Regions from separate parts of the Streptomyces sp. NPDC048718 genome, predicted to be linked through region 1. Evidence: riboswitches for the same ligand, from Rfam matches in the RefSeq annotation. Region 1 holds a riboswitch; each other region holds the start of a gene.
The links. A riboswitch is a leader RNA that binds a small molecule or an ion and turns the genes downstream of it on or off. The one in region 1 is predicted to bind thiamine pyrophosphate.

Region 2: linked by a shared signal. The riboswitch ahead of ACGFRB_RS10410 (thiamine ABC transporter substrate binding subunit) and the one ahead of thiO (glycine oxidase ThiO) in region 1 are both predicted to bind thiamine pyrophosphate.
Region 3: linked by a shared signal. The riboswitch ahead of thiC (phosphomethylpyrimidine synthase ThiC) and the one ahead of thiO (glycine oxidase ThiO) in region 1 are both predicted to bind thiamine pyrophosphate.

The regions. Positions count from the first base shown of each region.
Region 1 covers NZ_JBICVG010000003.1:423,608-426,860, forward strand. The annotation lists gene ACGFRB_RS07535 (thiazole synthase) at 1-182, opposite strand, end outside; gene thiS (sulfur carrier protein ThiS) at 188-388, opposite strand; gene thiO (glycine oxidase ThiO) at 505-1,689, opposite strand; TPP riboswitch at 1,687-1,799, opposite strand; gene ACGFRB_RS07550 (NAD(P)/FAD-dependent oxidoreductase) at 1,902-3,227, shown strand.
Region 2 covers NZ_JBICVG010000004.1:486,490-489,742, forward strand. The annotation lists gene ACGFRB_RS10400 (phosphatidate cytidylyltransferase) at 1-130, shown strand, start outside; gene rlmN (23S rRNA (adenine(2503)-C(2))-methyltransferase RlmN) at 240-1,352, shown strand; TPP riboswitch at 1,673-1,794, shown strand; gene ACGFRB_RS10410 (thiamine ABC transporter substrate binding subunit) at 1,887-2,984, shown strand; gene ACGFRB_RS10415 (ABC transporter permease) at 3,095-3,253, shown strand, end outside.
Region 3 covers NZ_JBICVG010000010.1:110,277-113,529, forward strand. The annotation lists gene ACGFRB_RS20495 (SsgA family sporulation/cell division regulator) at 1-245, shown strand, start outside; gene ACGFRB_RS20500 (YibE/F family protein) at 265-1,632, opposite strand; TPP riboswitch at 1,704-1,819, shown strand; gene thiC (phosphomethylpyrimidine synthase ThiC) at 1,814-3,253, shown strand, end outside.

The sequences.
Region 1 (3,253 bases):
AGGACGGAGAGGACGGAGCCGCGCACCGTCGGGTCGAGGCGGCGCATGGCGACCGTGGTCAGTTCCGTACCGCTCGCGACCAGGGAGCGGTCGAGCACGTCGAGGCTGGGCGCCCCGCCGGTGCCCATGATCAGGCGCGAGGAGAACTCCCTGCCGCCGAGCGGGAACACGTCGTCGGACATCGCGCTCAGCCTCCCTGGACCGCGGTGAGGATCTCGACCCGGTCGCCCTCGCCGAGCCGGGTCGCCGCCCACTCGCCGCGCGGGACGACGGTCTCGTTGACGGCGGCGGCCACGCCGGAGGGGGCCGGGGTGAACTCGGCGACCAGCTCCGCGAGGGCCGTCGGCCCGGTCAGCGTCCGGGCCCGGCCGTTGACCGTCACGGCCACGGGCGCGGGCGGGGTCGTGGCCGCGGACCCGGTCGCGGTCACCGGGGCGTCGGCAGCCGTGCCGATGCCGATGCCGGTACCGCTGTCCGTACCGCTGTCGGTGTCGGTGTCGGTGTTCATGCGTACTCCAGGGAGGTGGGCGCGAAACGGCGGGCGGTGAACGGGCGCGCTTCCTCGGGCAGCGAGCCGCTGGTCAGCGCCTCGGCCAGGGCGTCGCCGGTGACGGGGGCGAGCAGCACCCCGTTGCGGTGGTGCCCGGTCGCCAGATGCAGTCCGGCGAGCGCGCTCGGGCCGAGCAGCGGCGCGTTGTCGGGGGAGCCGGGCCGCAGCCCGGCGCGGGTCTCGGTGAGCGGCAGCTCGGTGATGCCGGGCACCAGTTCATGGGCGTCGCGCAGCAGCTCGTACACCCCGCCGGCGGTCACCGTGGTGTCGAAGCCCTGCTCCTCGGTGGTGGCGCCGACGACCAGCTCGCCGTTCTCGCGCGGCACGAGATAGACCTGGCCGCCGCGGACCATCGCGCGCACGGTCCGGGACAGGAACGGCGCGTACGCGGGCGGTACCCGCAGCCGCACCACCTGCCCCTTCACCGGCCGGACCGGGGGCACCGCGTGCGCCGGCACGCCGTCGAGCCGGCCGCTCAGCGAGCCCCCGGCGAGCACCACCTGCCCGGCCGCCGGCGCGGTGCCGTCGGCGAGGACCGCGCCCGCGGCCCGGTCCCGTACCACCGTGAGCCGCTCGGCCCGCGCCCGGTGGAACACCACCCCGGCCCGCTCGCACGCCACCAGCAGCGCGTCCGTGAGCCGCCGCGGATCGACCTGGTGGTCCCCGTCCACTCGCAGCCCGCCGCGCACCCCCGGGGCCAGCATCGGTTCGAGCCGCCGGCATTCGCGGCCGCTCAGCCACTGCGAGACGAGCCCGCAGCGGTTGTGGAGCGCGTGCAGTTCGCGCAAGTGCGCCCGGTCGTCGGCGTCGAGCGCGACGGCGAGGGTGCCGCAGGCGCGGTAGCCGACGTCCAGACCGCCGGTGGCGTCGGCGAGTTCGGCGACGAACTCGGGATAGCGGCGCGCCGAGGCGAGGTTGAGGCCGAGCAGGGTCTCCTCGCCGTAGTGGAGTTCGGTGACGGCGGCGAGCATGCCGGCCGCCACCCGGGCGGCCCCGCCGCCCGGTTCGGGATCGGCCACGGCGGTGCGCAGCCCGCGCTGCGCGGCCCGCCAGGCCGTGACCAGGCCGATGATTCCGCCCCCGATGACGAGGACGTCGACCGCGGCGTCGACCGCGGCCGTGCCGGAAGTACGCGACATGGGCGTCCAGCCCCTCCCTTCGCCGGCATGACCCGGATCAGGTTCGTACGGTCGGAGGCCGGTCAGCCTCCCTCTCAGCCCGGTGCGTCCGGGCTCCCGCGAGTGCTCTACGTCCGCCACACTAGCCCTCGTCCGGGGCGCGCCACAGGGCGCCTCCGGCCACCCGGCGAACTGACGGTGTGTCAGGTGGGTCCGGTGCGTAGGGTGGCCGGGTGAGCGAGCAGAAGCAGGTACCCCACCACGTCGTGATCGCCGGTGCCGGAATGGCGGGCGTCCAGACCGCCGTCGCCCTGCGCGAACAGGGTTTCACCGGCCCCGTCACCCTCATCGGCGCCGAGCCGCACCAGCCCTACGACCGGCCCCCGCTGTCCAAGGCCGTGCTCCTCGGCAAGGCCGAGGGCTCCGCCTTCGACATCGACTTCGACTCCCTCGGCGTCGAACTCCGCCTCGGCGTCGAGGTCACCGGACTGCGCCCGGCCGACCACGAGATCGACACCGAGGCCGGCCCCGTCCCGTACGGCACCCTCGTCGTCGCCACCGGCGCCCACCCGCTCACCCTGCCCGGCGGCGAGGGCGTCCCCGGCGTCCACCTGCTGCGCACCCTCGACGACGCGGGCCGCCTCGGCGCCGTCCTCAAGGACCGGCGCGACGTCGTCGTGGTCGGGGCCGGCTGGATCGGCGCCGAGTTCGCCACCGCCGCGCGCGAGGCCGGCTGCGCCGTCACCGTCGTCGAGGCCGCCGACCGGCCGCTGGCCGGCGCTCTGCCCGCCGAGGTCACCGTGCCCATGGCCCGCTGGTACGCCGAGAGCGGCGCCGAACTCCGGCTCAACGCGCGCGTGGAGCACATCGAGCCGGGCCGGGTCGTCCTCGCCGAGGGCGCCGGGCGATCCGGCGAGCGCACCGCCCTGCCTGCCGACGCCGTCGTCGTCGGCATCGGGGCCCGCCCCGCCACCGGCTGGCTGGCCGGCTCCGGCGCCGCCCTCGACCCGGACGGCGCGATCACGGCCGACGACCGGCTGCGCACCTCGCTGCCCGACGTGTACGCGGTCGGCGACTGCGCGTCCTTCCCGTCCGCCCGCTACGGCACCCGGCTGCTCGTCCACCACTGGGACAACGCCCTCCAGGGCCCCCGTACCGTCGCCGCCGACATCGTCGCCGAGACCGCGCGCACGGCCGCCGCGAGCGTGGGCGCGGGGGAGGAGGCCGATTCGGAGGCGGGTGCGGATGCGGGGGCCGGGGCCGGGGTGCCGTCGCCCGCGCCGTACGACCCGGTGCCCTACTTCTGGTCCGAGCAGTTCGGCCGCTTCGTCCAGTACGCCGGCCATCACGCCGAGACCGACACCCTGCTGTGGCGCGGCGACCCGGCCGATCCGGCCTGGAGCGTGCTGTGGCTGCGCGACGGCGCCGTCCGGGCGCTGCTGGCCGTCGGCCGCCCGCGCGACCTCGCCCAGGGCCGCCGGCTGATCGAGAGCGGCGCCGAGGTCGACCCGGCGAAGGCCGCCGACCCGGCCGTCCCCCTGAAGGCGGCACTCCGGTAGGGCCCGACTACCGGCTGTCGGTCCGA
Region 2 (3,253 bases), on a different contig from region 1:
GGATCTCGGCATCAAGGACATGGGCACCCTGCTCCCCGGGCACGGCGGCATCATGGACCGGCTGGACTCGCTCCTGCCGTCGGCGCCGGTGGTGTGGCTGCTGCTCGCGCTCTTCGTGGGCACCGGCTGACGGACGACAGCGGTACGCTGGAAGGGCCTGTGGCGTGTCGCCGCGGGCCCTTCGTACTCCCCGCCACCGTGGGGACGTCGGACCTCGTCGTCTTGAGGAGACGCCCGCCGTGGCCCGTCCACTTCCCGGAGAACTGACCTTCACCGCCCCCCGCGGGGCCAAGCAGCCCCCGCGGCATCTCGCCGACCTGTCGCCCGCCGAGCGCAAGGAAGCGGTCGCCGCGATCGGCGAGAAGCCGTTCCGCGCCAAGCAGCTGTCCACCCACTACTTCGCCCGGTACGCGCACGACCCGGCCGAGTGGACCGACATCCCCGCCGCCTCCCGCGAGAAGCTGGCCGGGGAGCTGCTGCCCGACCTGATGTCGGTGGTCCGGCACGTCTCCTGCGACGACGACACCACCCGCAAGACCCTGTGGCGGCTGCACGACGGCACCCTCGTCGAGTCGGTCCTGATGCGCTACCCGGACCGGGTCACCATGTGCATCTCCTCGCAGGCCGGCTGCGGCATGAACTGCCCGTTCTGCGCCACCGGCCAGGCCGGACTCGACCGCAACCTGTCGACCGCGGAGATCGTCCACCAGATCGTCGACGGCATGCGCGCCCTGCGCGACGGCGAGGTCCCCGGCGGACCGGCCCGGCTGTCCAACATCGTCTTCATGGGCATGGGCGAGCCGCTCGCCAACTACAAGCGGGTCGTCGGCGCCATCCGCCGGCTCACCGATCCCGAGCCCGACGGCCTCGGCCTGTCGCAGCGCGGCATCACCGTCTCCACCGTCGGTCTCGTCCCGGCGATGCACCGCTTCGCCGACGAGGGCTTCAAGTGCCGCCTCGCGGTGTCGCTGCACGCGCCCGACGACGAGCTGCGCGACACCCTGGTCCCCGTCAACACCCGCTGGAAGGTCCGCGAGGTCCTCGACGCGGCCTGGGAGTACGCGGAGAAGTCCGGCCGCCGGATCTCCATCGAGTACGCGCTGATCCGCGACATCAACGACCAGGCGTGGCGCGGCGACCTGCTGGGCCGGCTGCTCAAGGGCAAGCGGGTGCACGTCAACCTCATCCCGCTGAACCCGACGCCCGGCTCGAAGTGGACCGCGTCCCGCCCCGAGGACGAGAGGGCCTTCGTCGAGGCCATCGCCGCCCACGGCGTGCCGGTCACCGTCCGCGACACCCGCGGCCAGGAGATCGACGGCGCCTGCGGACAGCTCGCCGCCTCCGAGCGCTGAGCCCGGGCCCCGGCCGCCAGGGTCCCGGCCGGTCCCGGCTGGGTCCCGGCCCGGATTCCGGCTCGGGTTCGGGCCCGGGTTCGGGCCCGGGTTCCCGCCCCGGCGGGGACCGCGCCTAGGGCGTGTGTCGAAAGTAGCTCCGTCCGCCCGGAGGGCGGGGTCTGCGGCGTCTGGTGCGTGCGATCGCAAGGCGGAGGATCATCCTCGTACTGGGCGTACTTGGATGACTCCGACAACGCAGCGAGCGTGCGTGCCAGGCGTCGTGGGCCAGGAGGGACTTTCGAAACACGCCCTAGTACGCTGGGTTCGAACACATCTGCATATTCCGACAGGGGAGCGCCACAGCGCTGAGAGTGCGGTGACCGGCCGTCGGCCGGGGGACCGCAGACCCTCTGAACCTCGCCCAGGTCATTCTGGGTAGGAAGTTCGGACGAGACTCGAGCTGTTGCGCCCTGCCCGCGCCCGGATCCCCGGAGCGGGCAGGGCCGCGTCTCTTCCTGGTCACACCCAGGAGGAAAACCAGTGCACACCAAGATGAGCAGCGGGAAGCTGGCCGCCGTCGCGCTCGTGAGCGCGCTCGGGGTCACCACCCTCGCCGCGTGCGGCGGGAACACCGCCGCGGACGGGTCCGGTACGGGCGGGAAGACGGCCGGCAAGACCGTCACGCTCGTCAGTCACGACTCCTTCAGCGCCTCCAAGGAGGTGCTCGCCGCGTTCACGAAGCAGACCGGCTACACGGTCAAGGTCCTCAAGAGCGGCGACGCCGGCGCGGCCGTCAACAAGGAGATCCTCACCAAGGGCTCCCCGCAGGGCGACGTCTTCTTCGGCGTCGACAACACCCTGCTGTCCCGCGCCCTCGACAACGGCATCTTCACCCCGTACGAGGCCAAGGGCCTGGACCGGATCCCCGGCGCGCTCCAGCTCGACAAGGCGGAGCACCGGGTCACCCCGATCGACACCGGCGACGTCTGCGTCAACTACGACAAGGCGTACTTCGAGGGCCGAAAGCTCGCGCCGCCGAAGACCTTCGACGACCTGGCGAAGCCCGCGTACAAGGACCTGCTCGTCATCGAGAACCCCGAGCGGTCCTCCCCGGGCCTCGGCTTCTTGCTCGGCACCGCCGCCCGCTACGGCGACGACGGCTGGGCCGACTACTGGAAGAAGCTCAAGGCCAACGGCGTGAAGACGGTCGACAGCTGGGAGCTCGCCTACAACCAGGAGTTCTCCGGCTCCGCCGGCGGCAAGAAGGCCAAGGGCGACCGACCGCTCGTCGTCTCCTACGCCTCCTCCCCGCCGGTCGAGGTGCTGTACGCCGACCCGCGGCCGAAGACCGCGCCGACCGGGGTGTCCACCGGCACCTGCTTCCGGCAGACCGAGTTCGCGGGGCTGCTCCAGGGGGCGCGCAACCCTGAGGGCGGCAAGGCGCTCCTGGACTTCCTGATCTCGAAGAAGTTCCAGGACGACATGCCGCTCCAGATGTTCGTCAACCCCGTCGCCAAGGACGCGACGCTGCCCGCCCTGTTCACCGAGCACGGCGCGGTCGTCGACAAGCCGGAGACGATGGACCCGAAGAAGATCGCCGACCATCGCGACCCGTGGATTCAGCAGTGGACCTCGCTCGTCCTGAAGTAACCCCGAAGAGCCCAAAGGGCCCGGAGACATCCGGGGCGTCCGAGGCTCCCCTCACCCCCACCGCCCCGGCGCCCCCGGGGCGCGGGGGCAACGCGGCGCGGCTCGGGCTGATGCTGCTGCCCGTCGCGTTCTTCGCGCTGTTCTTCGCCTGGCCCGTCGCCTCCATCGTGGGGCGCGGGCTCCGGCCGGACGGCGCGTGGGCGTTCGGCGGGTTCGGCGAGACGCTGACCCGGCCCGAGATCCTCGACGTGCTGTGGTTCACGCTGTGG
Region 3 (3,253 bases), on a different contig from region 1:
GACCCAGCGGGGACGGCGACGTGCACATCGCGCCGACCGACCCCGACGGACTGTCCGATGTCATGATCCGGCTCCAGGTCGGCGGCGACCGCGCCCTGTTCCGGGCGAGTGCGCCACCGCTGGTCGCCTTCCTCGACCGTACGGACAAGCTTGTCCCGCTCGGTCAGGAACGGACACTCGGCGACTTCGAAGACCACCTGGAGGCGGCACTCGGACGGATTCTCGCCGAGGAGAACGCGGGCTGAGCCCGCGCCCGGAGTGGTGTCACTTGGCCCGGCGCCGCCGACCGCCGCCGCCTTTCCGACCGTTCCACCCCGCCGGTCGTCCCACCGGCTGTCCCCCTTCCCGTTCCGCCGGCGCGTCCCCGGCGCCCGGCCGGTCCGCCGACACCACGAGCGCCGCGAGCGCGGTGGTGACCGGGACCGACGCGACCAGACCGATCGACCCGACCAGGGTCCGCACGATCTCCTCAGCGACCAGCTCGCTGTTGGCCACCGTGCCCACGCTGCTCTGGGCGATGGAGAACAGCAGCAGCAGCGGCAGCGCCGCGCCCGCGTAGGCGAGCACCAGGGTGTTCACCACCGAGGCGATGTGGTCACGGCCGATCCGGATGCCCGCCCGGTACAGCGCCCGCGGTCCCATGGCCGGGTCCGCCTGGTGCAGCTCCCAGACCGCCGACGTCTGGGTGACGGTCACATCGTCGAGCACGCCGAGCGAGCCGATGATGATGCCGGCGAGCAGCAGACCCGACATGTCGATGTCCGGATAGAGACCGTGGATGAGGCCGGTGTTGTCGTCCGTGTTGCCGCTCAGCGAGGCCCAGCCGATGAAGAACGAGCCGAGCAGACCGATCAGCAGCAGGGAGACGAGCGTGCCGAGCACCGCCACCGAGGTGCGCGCCGACAGACCGTGACACATATAGAGCGCGATCAGCATGATCGCGCTCGATCCCACGACGGCCACCACCAGCGGATTCGACCCCTCGATGATCGCCGGCAGGATGAACAGGGTCAGCAGCGCGAAGCTCACGACGAGCGCGATCAGCGCCATCACCCCACGCATCCGGCCGACGAGCACGACGACCAGCGCGAAGATGCCGGCGAGCACGGCGAGCGGCACCTTCCGGTTCACATCGGTGACCGAATACTGGAGTTCGCGCGGTGCGTCCGGCGCGTACGCGACGATCACCCCCTGCCCCTGGCGGAGCTGGCGCGGCGCGTCCGGCGGGACGATCTCGGTGAAGGTGCGGCCCTTGTGCGGACCCGTCGTGACCTCGACCGTGGCCTTCGCGCACAGCTTCTCCGCGGCGTTCGTCGCCGCGCTGTCCCCCGGGGCCGGCTCTCCGGCGCCCGGTGCCTGGGCGGCGTTCACGTCCTTGCAGTCCAGGTGCGCGACGGAGACGACCCTGCCCTGCTCGGTCTGCCGGTCGAAGCCGACCCCCGTGCGATGGTGCGCCGGGGCGCTGCCCGGCCACAGCATCACCAGGCCGACGACCACGGCCGCGGCGAAGGGGACGAGGACCGCGGCGATGACCCTTCTCAGGTGCAGGGAGACGGGCGCGGCCGGCCCGTGGTGGTGGCTGTGGCCCTGTGAGGGGCCGTGCGGATCGGGGGCGTGGGGCGTCGGGTTCACCGGTCGATCATCCCAACAGGGTCCGAGGCCCACTGTTCAGCGCGCCAGAGATGGCGCTAGCGTGGTGACGCCTTTGCACACGCGGGAGCTCGGAGCACCGGGCTGAGAGGGCGCTGACGATTCGCTGCGCCGACCGCCGAACCTGTTACCGGGTAATGCCGGCGTAGGGAGATTCGGTCATATGACCATTCAGGATGCGCACACCCCTGCCTCCGATCGGAACGAGCGGCAGGAGCGCACGCCGGGCTGGCACAAGGGATACGTCGAGGGCTCCCGCCCCGACATCCGGGTGCCGGTCCGCCAGGTGCACCTCACCAACGGCACCGACGTCACGCTGTACGACACCTCCGGCCCGTACACCGACCCCGCCTTCGACACCGATGTCCGGCGCGGTCTGCCGCCGTTGCGGGAGAACTGGATCACCGGCCGGGGCGACACCGAGGCATATGCCGGTCGGCCCGTCCGCCCCGAGGACGACGGCCTCAAGCACACCTCGCCGCGCGGCGGGCTCAGGAACCTCGACGCGGTGTTCCCCGGCCGTCCGCGGCTGCCGCGCCGGAGCCGGACCGGGCGGGCGGTGACCCAGCTCGCGTACGCCCGGCGCGGCGAGATCACGCCCGAGATGGAGTTCGTCGCCCTCCGGGAGAACGTCTCCTCCGAGGTCGTCCGGGAGGAACTCGCGGCCGGCCGGGCCGTTCTGCCGGCCAACGTCAACCACCCCGAGATCGAGCCGATGATCATCGGCAAGCGTTTCCTGGTGAAGGTCAACGCCAACATCGGCAACTCCGCGGTCACCTCCTCCATCGAGGAGGAGGTCGAGAAGATGACCTGGGCGACGCGCTGGGGCGCCGACACGGTCATGGACCTGTCCACCGGTCGCAACATCCACACCACCCGCGAGTGGGTGCTGCGCAACTCCCCCGTCCCGATCGGCACGGTGCCGCTCTACCAGGCGCTGGAGAAGGTCGACGGCCGGGCCGAGGAACTGACCTGGGAGATCTACAAGGACACCGTCGTCGAGCAGGCCGAGCAGGGCGTCGACTACATGACGGTGCACGCCGGTGTCCTGCTGCCGTACGTGCCGCTGACCGCGCGCCGCAAGACCGGCATCGTCTCGCGCGGCGGCTCGATCATGGCCGCCTGGTGCCTGGCGCACCACCAGGAGAACTTCCTCTACACGCACTTCGAGGAGCTTTGCGAGATCCTGGCGGCCTACGACGTCACGTACTCGCTCGGCGACGGCCTGCGGCCCGGCTCGATCGCCGACGCCAACGACGAGGCGCAGTTCGCGGAGCTGCGCACGCTTGGCGAGCTGAACCGGATCGCCCGGCGGCACGACGTACAGACGATGATCGAGGGCCCGGGACACGTCCCGATGCACAAGATCCGCGAGAACGTGGAGCTCCAGCAGGAGATCTGCGACGAGGCGCCGTTCTACACGCTCGGCCCGCTCACCACCGATGTCGCTCCGGCATATGACCACATCACCTCGGGCATCGGTGCGGCGATGATCGCCTGGTGGGGTACGGCGATGCTCTGCTACGTCACCCCCAAGGAGCACCTGGGCCTGCCGAACCGGGACGACGTGAAGACCGGCGTCGTCACCTACAAGATCGCCGCG